DNA from 3 places in the Streptococcus caprae genome. Region 3 is predicted to be linked to each of the others. Evidence: predicted binding sites of a transcription regulator. Region 3 holds the regulator's gene; each other region holds the start of a gene.
The links. Region 3 encodes NrdR, which represses ribonucleotide reductase genes. Its sites were predicted from a motif close to ACACNATATATNGTGT; they were not measured.
Positions count from the first base shown of each region.

Region 1: nrdD (anaerobic ribonucleoside-triphosphate reductase) is a predicted target of NrdR. The motif match lies at 1,755-1,770, and genes of this name have one in related genera.
Region 2: nrdH (glutaredoxin-like protein NrdH) is a predicted target of NrdR. The motif match lies at 1,378-1,393, and genes of this name have one in related genera.

Region 1 covers NZ_JBHRZV010000004.1:40,707-43,993, forward strand. The annotation lists gene nrdD (anaerobic ribonucleoside-triphosphate reductase) at 1-1,657, opposite strand, end outside; gene ACFORF_RS01155 (DUF2079 domain-containing protein) at 1,855-3,287, opposite strand, start outside.
Region 2 covers NZ_JBHRZV010000032.1:25,725-29,011, reverse strand. The annotation lists gene nrdE (class 1b ribonucleoside-diphosphate reductase subunit alpha) at 1-682, opposite strand, end outside; gene nrdI (class Ib ribonucleoside-diphosphate reductase assembly flavoprotein NrdI) at 672-1,034, opposite strand; gene nrdH (glutaredoxin-like protein NrdH) at 1,034-1,258, opposite strand; gene acnA (aconitate hydratase AcnA) at 1,633-3,287, shown strand, end outside.
Region 3 covers NZ_JBHRZV010000051.1:27,834-31,120, reverse strand. The annotation lists gene dnaI (primosomal protein DnaI) at 1-366, opposite strand, end outside; gene ACFORF_RS08790 (helicase loader) at 367-1,536, opposite strand; gene nrdR (transcriptional regulator NrdR) at 1,523-2,014, opposite strand; gene greA (transcription elongation factor GreA) at 2,139-2,621, opposite strand; gene mltG (endolytic transglycosylase MltG) at 2,765-3,287, opposite strand, start outside.

The DNA.
Region 1 (3,287 bases), on a different contig from region 3:
AGCCGTAGGCCTCTGACCAGTCCTCACAAAGGGCTTTCATCTGACGAATGATGTCAATGGTAAAATCCTTGGCAACAGGATTGGTCTCCCAGTCAGGACCGTAAAAGACGGTCGCCACCTCATAAAGGCCGATATAACCCAGCGAAATAGTCGCTCTGCGATTGTTGAAGAGCCTATCGACAGCCGCATCCTTGGCCAAGCGCTCCCCAAAAGCCCCATACTGATAAAGAATAGGAGCATTGGCAGGAGTCGCTTCCTTAACACGATTGATTCGGTAAACCAGAGCATCCTTTACAATTGCCATCCGTTCAGCAAAGAGGTCCCAGAATTTGCCCACGTCACCTCGGCTCTCCAGAGCAATCCGCGGGAGATTAACGGTGACCACACCCAGGTTCATCCGGCCAGAATTCACTTCTTCTCCATCCGCATTTTTCCAGCCCTGTAGGAAGGAGCGACAGCCCATCGGTGCCTTGAAGGAACCTGTCAAGGCGATAATCTTATCGTAGGACAAGACATCAGGGTACATCCGTTTCGTCGCGCACTCTAGCGCCAGTTCCTTAATATCATAGTTTGGCGTACCGGGCTCCAAGTTAAGCCCTCGCTTGAGGGTGAAAATCAATTTCGGAAAAATCGCTGTCCGCTCTTCGCTTCCAAGGCCCTTGATCCGGATATTTAAAATGGCCTTTTGGATTTCCCGCTCGAACCAGTCGGTTCCCAACCCAAAACCAAGTGAGGTAAAGGGGGTTTGACCATTCGAGGTAAAGAGGGTGTTGATTTCGTATTCCAAGGATTGCATGGCGTCGTAGATGTCTTTTTGCGTTTTTTGTCGTGCATAATCTTCCCGCTTATCTTCAAGAACCCATTCCTGGGCATCGCGTAAATGTTTCTCGTAGTTTAATTTGGCATAAGGAGCCAAGACCTCGTCGATACGGTCTGCAGTACAGCCACCGTACTGGCTGGAGGCCACATTAGCAATAATCTGTGAAATCTGAGCTGTTGCTGTCTGAATCGACTTGGGACTCTCAACCTCGGCATTGCCAATCTTAAATCCCTTGGACAACATGCCCTCAAAGTCAATCAGACAACAGTTGGTCATAGGTGTATAGGGGCTATAATCCAAATCATGGTAGTGGATGTCCCCTTTTTGATGGGCATTAGCAACATGAGGTGGTAACATTTTAAGCCCAATCGACTTGCCAACAATTCCCGCTGTTAGATCTCGCTGGGTGTTGAACACCTCACTATCCTTATTGGCATTTTCATGAACCACAGCCTGGTCCTTGGACAAGAGCTTGTCAATGGTCACGTTAATGTCCACGGCCTGGGCCCGCTCCAAATCCCGTTGAGTGCGGTAATAAATATAGGCCTTGGCAACAGTAGAATGGCCCGATTCCATCAGCTCATGCTCTACAATGCTTTGGATTTCATAGATTTTGATATTCTCGTGAAAGCGGTCGATGACTTCTGCGAGTACGCGAGCGACTAAATCATCAATCTCTGTCTCCGTCATACGATCGGTTTCGACTACCTCTTGATTGGCTTTGCGAATAGCCTGAACAATTTTTTCACGATTAAAGGCCACCTGACGACCGTCACGCTTAATGACCCACATCGGCTGTCTCTTCGTTCTAACCTCTTCTTTTTCGACTACATTCATCTGACTGACCTCTTTTTTTATTTTTCTGTCATCAACACATTCCATTATAGCACTCAAATCTCAAAAATCAATATCTTGTGTGCATTTTTTTAATCGAGCACAATATATTGGGTTTTATTGTTTTTTTGAAAAAATTAACAAATCCTTATAAATCCTCTATAAAGTACAAAAAAGCCAGGAAAACTGACTTTTTCTTGTTAATTTAAGTGATAAATTTTAAAGTGTGAGACACTCTCGGACACAATTTCTTCATAGTGACTGTCTAGGTTAGCTTGAACTGTTGCCGGTAAACTGAGACTCTTGTTGACGACGATAAAAGTTGCACTATTTTGTAAGAGTTGATCTTCCAGTAACTGTTGGTTGGTGGTCGAACTAGTCCCTTCTACAGGCAAAACAAACTGAGTAGCAGATAGACGCCCCGTCTCTAAGTAGAGAGCCGTACTGGTATCCCAAACGTAGATTTTGTCAGATGTGCTCGAGTTTTCCTCAATGTATTGAGCAATAACAGAGCGCTCAGAGTCAAGACCCAAATGGGTGACATAGCGATAGGTCGCCAGACCCACTCCTGCAATTACCACTAAGAAGGGTAGGAAGATATGACGTTTAATAAAGAATCCCCAAATGTCTCGACTGATCGGTTCTTCAAATACCTTTTCCGATTTTCGGAGCTTCTTATCATATCCATGATTCGTCGCTAGGGCAGTCAAGATCAAGCCGAACGGCAATAAGATCAGGAGTGGATAGGTTTGGAAGGTCTGTGAAAGAACTGCCATAACCGCATAAACTAAACTAGTTAGCAAAAGTAACCACTTGAAGCTCTGCAATTCCTTATCATCTCCAAGATGGCCAAAGAAGAAAATAATCCCGTAGGCCAAGCCTGAACCCAGCAGAAGGACCAACTGAGCCCCTAACCCATAAGTCAGATTCTGATTATCGACCGTGAAATGCGTCAATCCGTAAACAATTGTCTGCTCGATATAAGGTTTAATCAACTGCAAATTGAGGGCAAAGTATCCTACCGTAAAGATAACAATTATCAAGCCCCATAGGATACAAAGATTTTGGTAAAATCCGCGTTTCCACCGTTTTTTAGCAATATTATGAAGCGATAAAACGAGAAAGGCCAGGACCCAGAAAACCAAGGTCCTTACATCGATAAAGATAGCGACAGCTGCTACAAAGCCATAGGCGATGAACCATTCATCCTTACGGAATCCCATAAAGTAGGTCAACAACAACCATAGCCCCATAAGGACGAAAGCATTTGCCCATTGGATAGCGTATAACCCACCTAAACCAAGCCCAAAATTCAAAAGGTAAAAGACAGGAGTAAAGGCTGCAGCCGTCTCAACCCTATTTGTCAGGAAGTAGACCAGCTTGAAAAAGTAGATTCCAGAGATGAAATAGAAGACAAACTCTAGGAAAATTAGCCACATAGAAGAGCCTAAGAACGTCGCCAAGGCAAGTGCAGCATAATAGAGTATCCCCCCAGAGGCGAATAAATCCGCATAGGGAACCTGTCCATTCAAAAATGCCTGTCCCATATAAAGCCCTTGCATCTGTAAAGGACTTGCAAAGTCAAAGAAAGTAGGAACAGTTACACTCAAGCCTGCTAGAATAATACTAAAAA
Region 2 (3,287 bases), on a different contig from region 3:
CAGGGACAACCCCAGAGGCAGCCCCGTCAAATCCCTTGATAGGAGCGCCAGCTTCACGGAGGTTAGATAGAGAAATCCCAACCCCTCCACCGATACGGGACAATTGCAGAGCAGAGTTGATGGAGCGTCCAATCGCATTCATGTCATCGGTTACTGAAATGAGAAAACAAGAGACGAATTCTCCGCGACGGCTACGTCCTGCGTTGAGGAAGGAAGGGGTAGCTGGTTGATAACGCTGATTGATCATCTCCTCAGCTAGATCTTCAGCCAATTGCTCATTGCCATCCGCAAAATAGAGGGCGTTGAACATGACACGGTCTTCGATATCTTCTAGGTATTCTGTACCGTCATTGGATTTGAGCGCATACTGTTGATGAAATTTGTAGGCTGCCATGAAGGACTTGAAGCGGAAGTCTACGGCATGCAGCTTAGCAGAAAGTTTTTCGATAAACTCAGGCTGGTACTTGCGGATGAAGGCTTCTTCGATGTAGTCTTCTTCAATTAAATAGTTAATTTTATCTGTGATGCTGTCAAATTGACGCAAGTTTGGTTTAACATTTTCCTTGAAGAAGGCCTTGAGGGCTTCCTTGTCCTTATGCAGTGGGATTTGTCCATGGACAGGACGGTTGATTTCGTTGTTGAGGCGGAAGTAGGATACATCGCCAAGTTCTTTAAGACTCATGAGCTAAAATTCCTTTTACATAATCAATATCGTGTGGTGCTCCGCTATATTCAAAGGTATGAAGGAGCGGAAGACCATAGGTCTTGGAGAGTCGCTTAGCCGTATGGCAAAAATCAGGACCAAAGTTGCGATTGCCTGAACCCAAGATGCCCTTGCAGTAGTTGAGATGGTCTTCTAAAAAATCATCGACATACTCCAAGCCTGACTCATAGGTTGGAACCAAGAGGAGAAAGTCCTCTGTTAGGTTTGGCTCGTCACCTTGTGGTCCTAATCGAATGGCCTTATCAAGCCAATCTAATTTTTTGACGAAGCGATGGGACTGGCCAGTTATAGAAGTATAAACTAACTTCATTAAAGGAGTTCTTTTAGTTTCGCTGGCTGGAAACCTGAAAAGACCACATCACCAGATTGAATAACGGGTGCAGCAGCAAAGCCAAGGCTTTTAACGTAGTCTACTTTTTCTGGTTGTTCGTCGATATTTACTTCAACGTAGTCAGCACCGTGCTGGTCCAAGAATTTCTTGGTCATCTTGCACTGCATGCAATTATTTTTTGAAAAAATGGTAATAGATGCCATCTTATTTTCTCCTAAATCATCATAAAATGAACCCTGAAACTTCGTTTCAGAGAGATACCCATCTAGTATACCCTAAAATTCAAAAAAATACTAGATATAGTTTTTGAAAAACTAGATGAACACAATATATGGTGGATATTTACATTTTATACAAATTAAAAAATGCTTGCTAAATCAAGTTTTCAGTGTTGTTTCACTTAGCTTCCTATTCAAAATATTCATTTGAAATTTTTATTTACTCAAGTCGAAGTCTAAATATTTAAAGATTCAGAAAAGAAAAATATTTCCATATTATGTAAGGATATCTGACATAAATAGTTGACGGACTATTATTGAAAGCGTATAATAGGCAAAAGTGTGTTTGGAGGTCTACCATGGGAAGTGAATTTTTATCAAAGTTATCGTTATCAGGTAAAAGTAAGGTTTTCTCTTACTTTGACATTGCTAAGGTCGTGGGTAGCTATGGAGGAGAATTAAAAACTATTCCTTACAGTATCCGTATCTTACTAGAGAGTTTGGCTCGTAAGATGGATGGGGTTGATATCACAGATAATCATGTCAGAAATCTTATACATTACCTTTCTCCTGAAAAGGGCGAGGTTCCTTTTAAGCCCAGTCGTGTTATTTTGCAGGACTTTACGGGAGTACCAGTAGTAGTGGATTTGGCCTCTATGCGGGATGCAATCGTCGCCAATGGTGGTAGTCCAGACCTCATTAACCCTGAAATTCCAGTTGATTTGGTTATTGACCACTCGGTTCAGGTGGATTTCTTCGGAACGACTACCGCTCTTGAAGATAATATTGACTTGGAGTTTCAACGGAACAATGAACGCTATGAATTCTTGAAATGGGCAGAGCAATCCTTCGATAATTATCGAGCAGTTCCTCCTGCGACAGGGATCATTCACCAGGTCAACATTGAATTTCTGAGTGATGTTATCATTGAAAAAGATGGCCTGCTTTATCCAGATTCCATGTTTGGAACCGATAGCCATACGACCATGATTAATGGCATTGGTGTGCTTGGCTGGGGTGTTGGTGGTATCGAGGCAGAGGCTGCAATGCTTGGTGAAGCTTCCTACTTTCCAGTGCCTGATGTTATTGGGGTGAAGTTTACGGGTAAACTCCCTAAAATCTCGACCGCGACAGACTTAGCTCTGAAAGTGACTCAAGTTCTCCGCCAGGAAAATGTGGTTGGAAAATTTGTGGAGTATTTTGGAGAAGGCCTTGGGTCCTTGTCGTTGGCAGATCGGGCGACTATTGCTAATATGGCACCAGAGTATGGGGCGACTTGCGGTTATTTCCCTATCGACCAAGAAACGCTCAATTATATGGCCTTGACCAACCGCTCTCCCGAGCACATTGCTCTTACAGAAGCCTATGCTAAGGCCAATCATTTATTCTATGACAATGAAGTAACTCCTACCTATACTAAGGTTGTCGAAATTGATTTGGCAAGCATCCGTCCGTCTATCTCCGGTCCTAAACGTCCACAGGATTTGATTGATTTGTCGGAGGCAAAGGAAGAATTTCAAGCCAGCCTAGTCCGTGAAGCGGGTGTGCGAGGCTTTGGCTTATCAGAACAAGAAATCAATCGCACTGCCATGGTCCATTATAAAGATAAGGATGTGGAAATCAAGACTGGTCACGTTGCCATTGCAGCCATCACCTCTTGTACCAATACCTCTAATCCTTATGTTCTTATGTCTGCAGGGCTCTTAGCTAAAAATGCTGTCGAGCGAGGGCTAAGTGTTGCGCCGACGGTGAAGACTTCGCTGGCTCCTGGCTCCAAGGTTGTAACGGGCTATCTCAGAAATGCAGGCTTGCAACCTTATCTGGATAAACTCGGCTTTAATTTGGTTGGCTATGGCTGTACGACTTGTATCGGAAACTCTGGAAATTTAACCATGGAGGTAGCTAAAGCTATCAGTGACTCAGACCTTCTCGTTTCAGCTGTTTTATCTGGGAACCGCAACTTTGAAGGCCGGATTAATCCCTTGGTTAAGGCCAATTTCCTGGCAAGTCCTCC
Region 3 (3,287 bases):
GGAAATATGCTTGTAAGACTTAGGTAGGCTAACAATGGTAATCCGGTCTTCAATGGCAGCCTTTTTCTGGGCTTCCTTGAGTTCCTTGGTCTCTAGATAGGTAACATCCGCATAGCCTTCATTCATGGTAAGAATAGGCTCATAGCCCTTAGCCAGATAGCCAGGGTCCTGATTGCGGAAACGTTCCTTTTCCATCAGGTATTGATTAAATTTAGGTAGGCTGAGCTTGATTTCATCAGCGGTCAAGCCTTGCGTTGTAATAAAGGTTGCGATATCCTTATCTGCCAAAATAGTCTGAACAAGGTCATCGTAAGAGCCCTGAGACAGGCGCCCCTGATTGGCTAAGGTCTGACCGACTTTTTCCATCTACTCATCCTTCTTTCTTAGTTTTTCGAGGCTACGACGCTTGAGCTCTTCTAGGCGGGCTAAATCGTCCTCGGTGGTTTCATTTTTATAATCCTGGTTGCTCCAAGCTGGAATATTGGTTTTTTGAGGTTTTGTGGGCTTGTTTGCAGTTGCAGGCTTGCGCTCTGTAAACTCCCTCATCTGACAGATAGCTTCTTCTGCCGTAACAATCTTTTTAAAGGCAAAATCATTGGCAATCTTCATCAGGTAGGTTTTATTGACATTGGCTGAGTGAGTTTTGTTGAGGGTATAGAGGACCATGACGTTGATCACCTCATCGAGGAAGCCGCGTTGGGCTAAGTCACGAAGCAGGTTTTGTTCATCAGCGGTCACCACAGCTTGACGGGAATTTTTGATTTTAGCTAGGAAAATCTCAGCCTTGCAAGCCTTGGCTTCCCGCAAAATAATGGCTTCTTCCTTGGTTAAGTCACTCATACTTTGTGCCTCTTGCTCAGCAGTCTCCTGCTTGATTTGCATGCGCTTGGGTGAAATGGTCAGATTCACCGCAGTCTCCTTGGCCAAAAGATAGGTCTGATACCAAGATAAGTTGTACCGCTCTGCTATATTATGCAGGGCAATCACATCATGGGCCTCATCAGCAAAAGCCAAGCCATCAGCCTTCATCCGATCCTTAAATGCCATTAAATCAAACTGAGTCTGAGACTGGACAGGCTTGAGCTCAACTTCACCAGTATCTCCAAAAACATCTGAAAAACGTTTGGAGAGATCCTTGTAGGTCTGAGGCAAGCGACATTCAAGACGTTCAACCGCTGGCTGACCAATCCGATTCTCAAGAAGTTTCCGATAAATCGGCTGGGCCAGAAATGCTTCCTTACCTAGTGCAGGCTTAAGAAGGATGAGATAATGTTCCGTCGTCTTATAAAAGCCCACCAAATCTAGACCAGTTAGAATGGCAAGCGCCTCCTCCATGGGAGCCATGCCGAACTGTAATTGGTTGAGGATATCAGAAAAATAATGTTTCTGAGACCCATGATCAAAGAAATGGTAGAAATAGTCATAGAGCGCCAAGGCATCCTTCCCCATGATGGGAAGATAGAGTTGAGTCAGACTGGCCCCGTCGTAACAAACCTGGTTATTTTTTAAGTAGACGAAAGTCTCATTCGGTCTCATGGCTCACTTTGCCCTTCTTTGCACGCACCCGTTGGGAGATTTGCTGGAGCAGGTCCTCAATCTCATCAACATCCTTGAAACTCCGGTAAACTGAGGCAAAACGCACATAGGTAATTTCATCCAGTTCTGCTAAGGTATCCATCACCTTATTTCCAATAACTGAACTAGGAACTTCGCCATCATAATCCCGACGAATGTCACGTTCGATTTTGGTCACAGCCAGGTCAATCTCATCGCGAGAAACTGGACGTTTCTGAGCCGAATAGATAATCCCGTTGATGATTTTCTCGCGTGAAAATTGCTCCCGCATCCCATCCTTTTTAATAACCAAAAGAGGAAGCTCTTCAATCCGTTCAAAGGTTGTAAAGCGCGTATGACAGTCATCACATTCACGTCGACGACGGATAGTAGTACCCTCTTCAGCTTGACGACTATCGACAACACTGGATTTCGTATTATGACATTTTGGACAACGCAAGTGACCACCTCCAATTTCTCAGTTTATAACACTTTATTTTATCACATTTCAAGGCATAAAAAAAGGGTTTACTCCCTTTGCAGAGAGAGTAAACCTAAATTTAGTGATTCAGTCTGAAGGCCATCTACTTTGTCTTCTTAACAGCGACGATTTCAGCTTGGTAGCTTCCAGATGGGGCTGAGATAGTTGTTTTATCTCCAACTTTTTTACCGATTAAAGCATGGGCCAATGGGCTCTCGTTAGAAATTTTAGAGGCGAAAATGTCTGCACCTGCCGCTCCTACAATATGGTAAACTTTTTTCTCTTTGCTTCCTTCAACTTGAATGGTTACAGTTTTCCCAATAGCAACTTCATCCTTGGCAATATCATCATTATTGATAATTTCTGCATAACGAATTTTCGTTTCAAGGATTTGAATTTGACCTTCAACAAAGGCTTGCTCATCTTTAGCGGCATCGTACTCTGAGTTTTCAGAAAGGTCACCGTAGGAACGGGCAATCTTAATCCGTTCGACAACTTCTGGACGACGGACAAGTTTTAATTCTTCAAGTTCTTTTTCTAACTGTTCCTTTTCAGCTAGGGTCATTGGGTAGGTTTTTTCTGCCATGGTTTTCTCTTTTCTTTTTTATAGTCTTAGTTAGAGGGCTAATCATTTCCAGGCTTTATAACCTGGGACAAAGACAAGAGGCTGGACCTAGATCCTTAACCTCTTTCTTATTATCTTAAATTGTGAGCAAGGTTAGATTAGCCTTAGTTAACCTTACTGTTCACATATTTCTCAACATTTGATAAATGTTCTTCGTAATCAGTCGTATAATAAACTTCTCCAGTTGTGACATCAGCTACAAAGTAGAGGTAATCAGTATCTGAAGGAGCCATTGTTGCCTCAATAGCGGCTAGACTTGGACTGTCTACAGGACCAGGCATTAGGCCGGTATTAGTGTAAACATTATAAGGTGAGTCGATAGACGTATCAACCGTCGTATCTTGCTTCAAGGTTGTAGACTGACCAAGGGTACCCATCGCATAAAGAATTGCAATGTTACTTTGTAATGGCATATCTGCATTTAGGCGATTGTAAAAGACACTCGCAATATTCTTACGATCATCGTCCGTAGAACCTTCTTTTTCCACTAGGGAAGCCAAGGTTAACACATCATTTACAGTCTGACCATTCGCAACGATTTCGTCATAATAGGCTGCTAGATTACTATCCATCGCTGCCAACATCTGATCAACGATATCTTCCAAGGTCGTCCCATCATAGTATGCA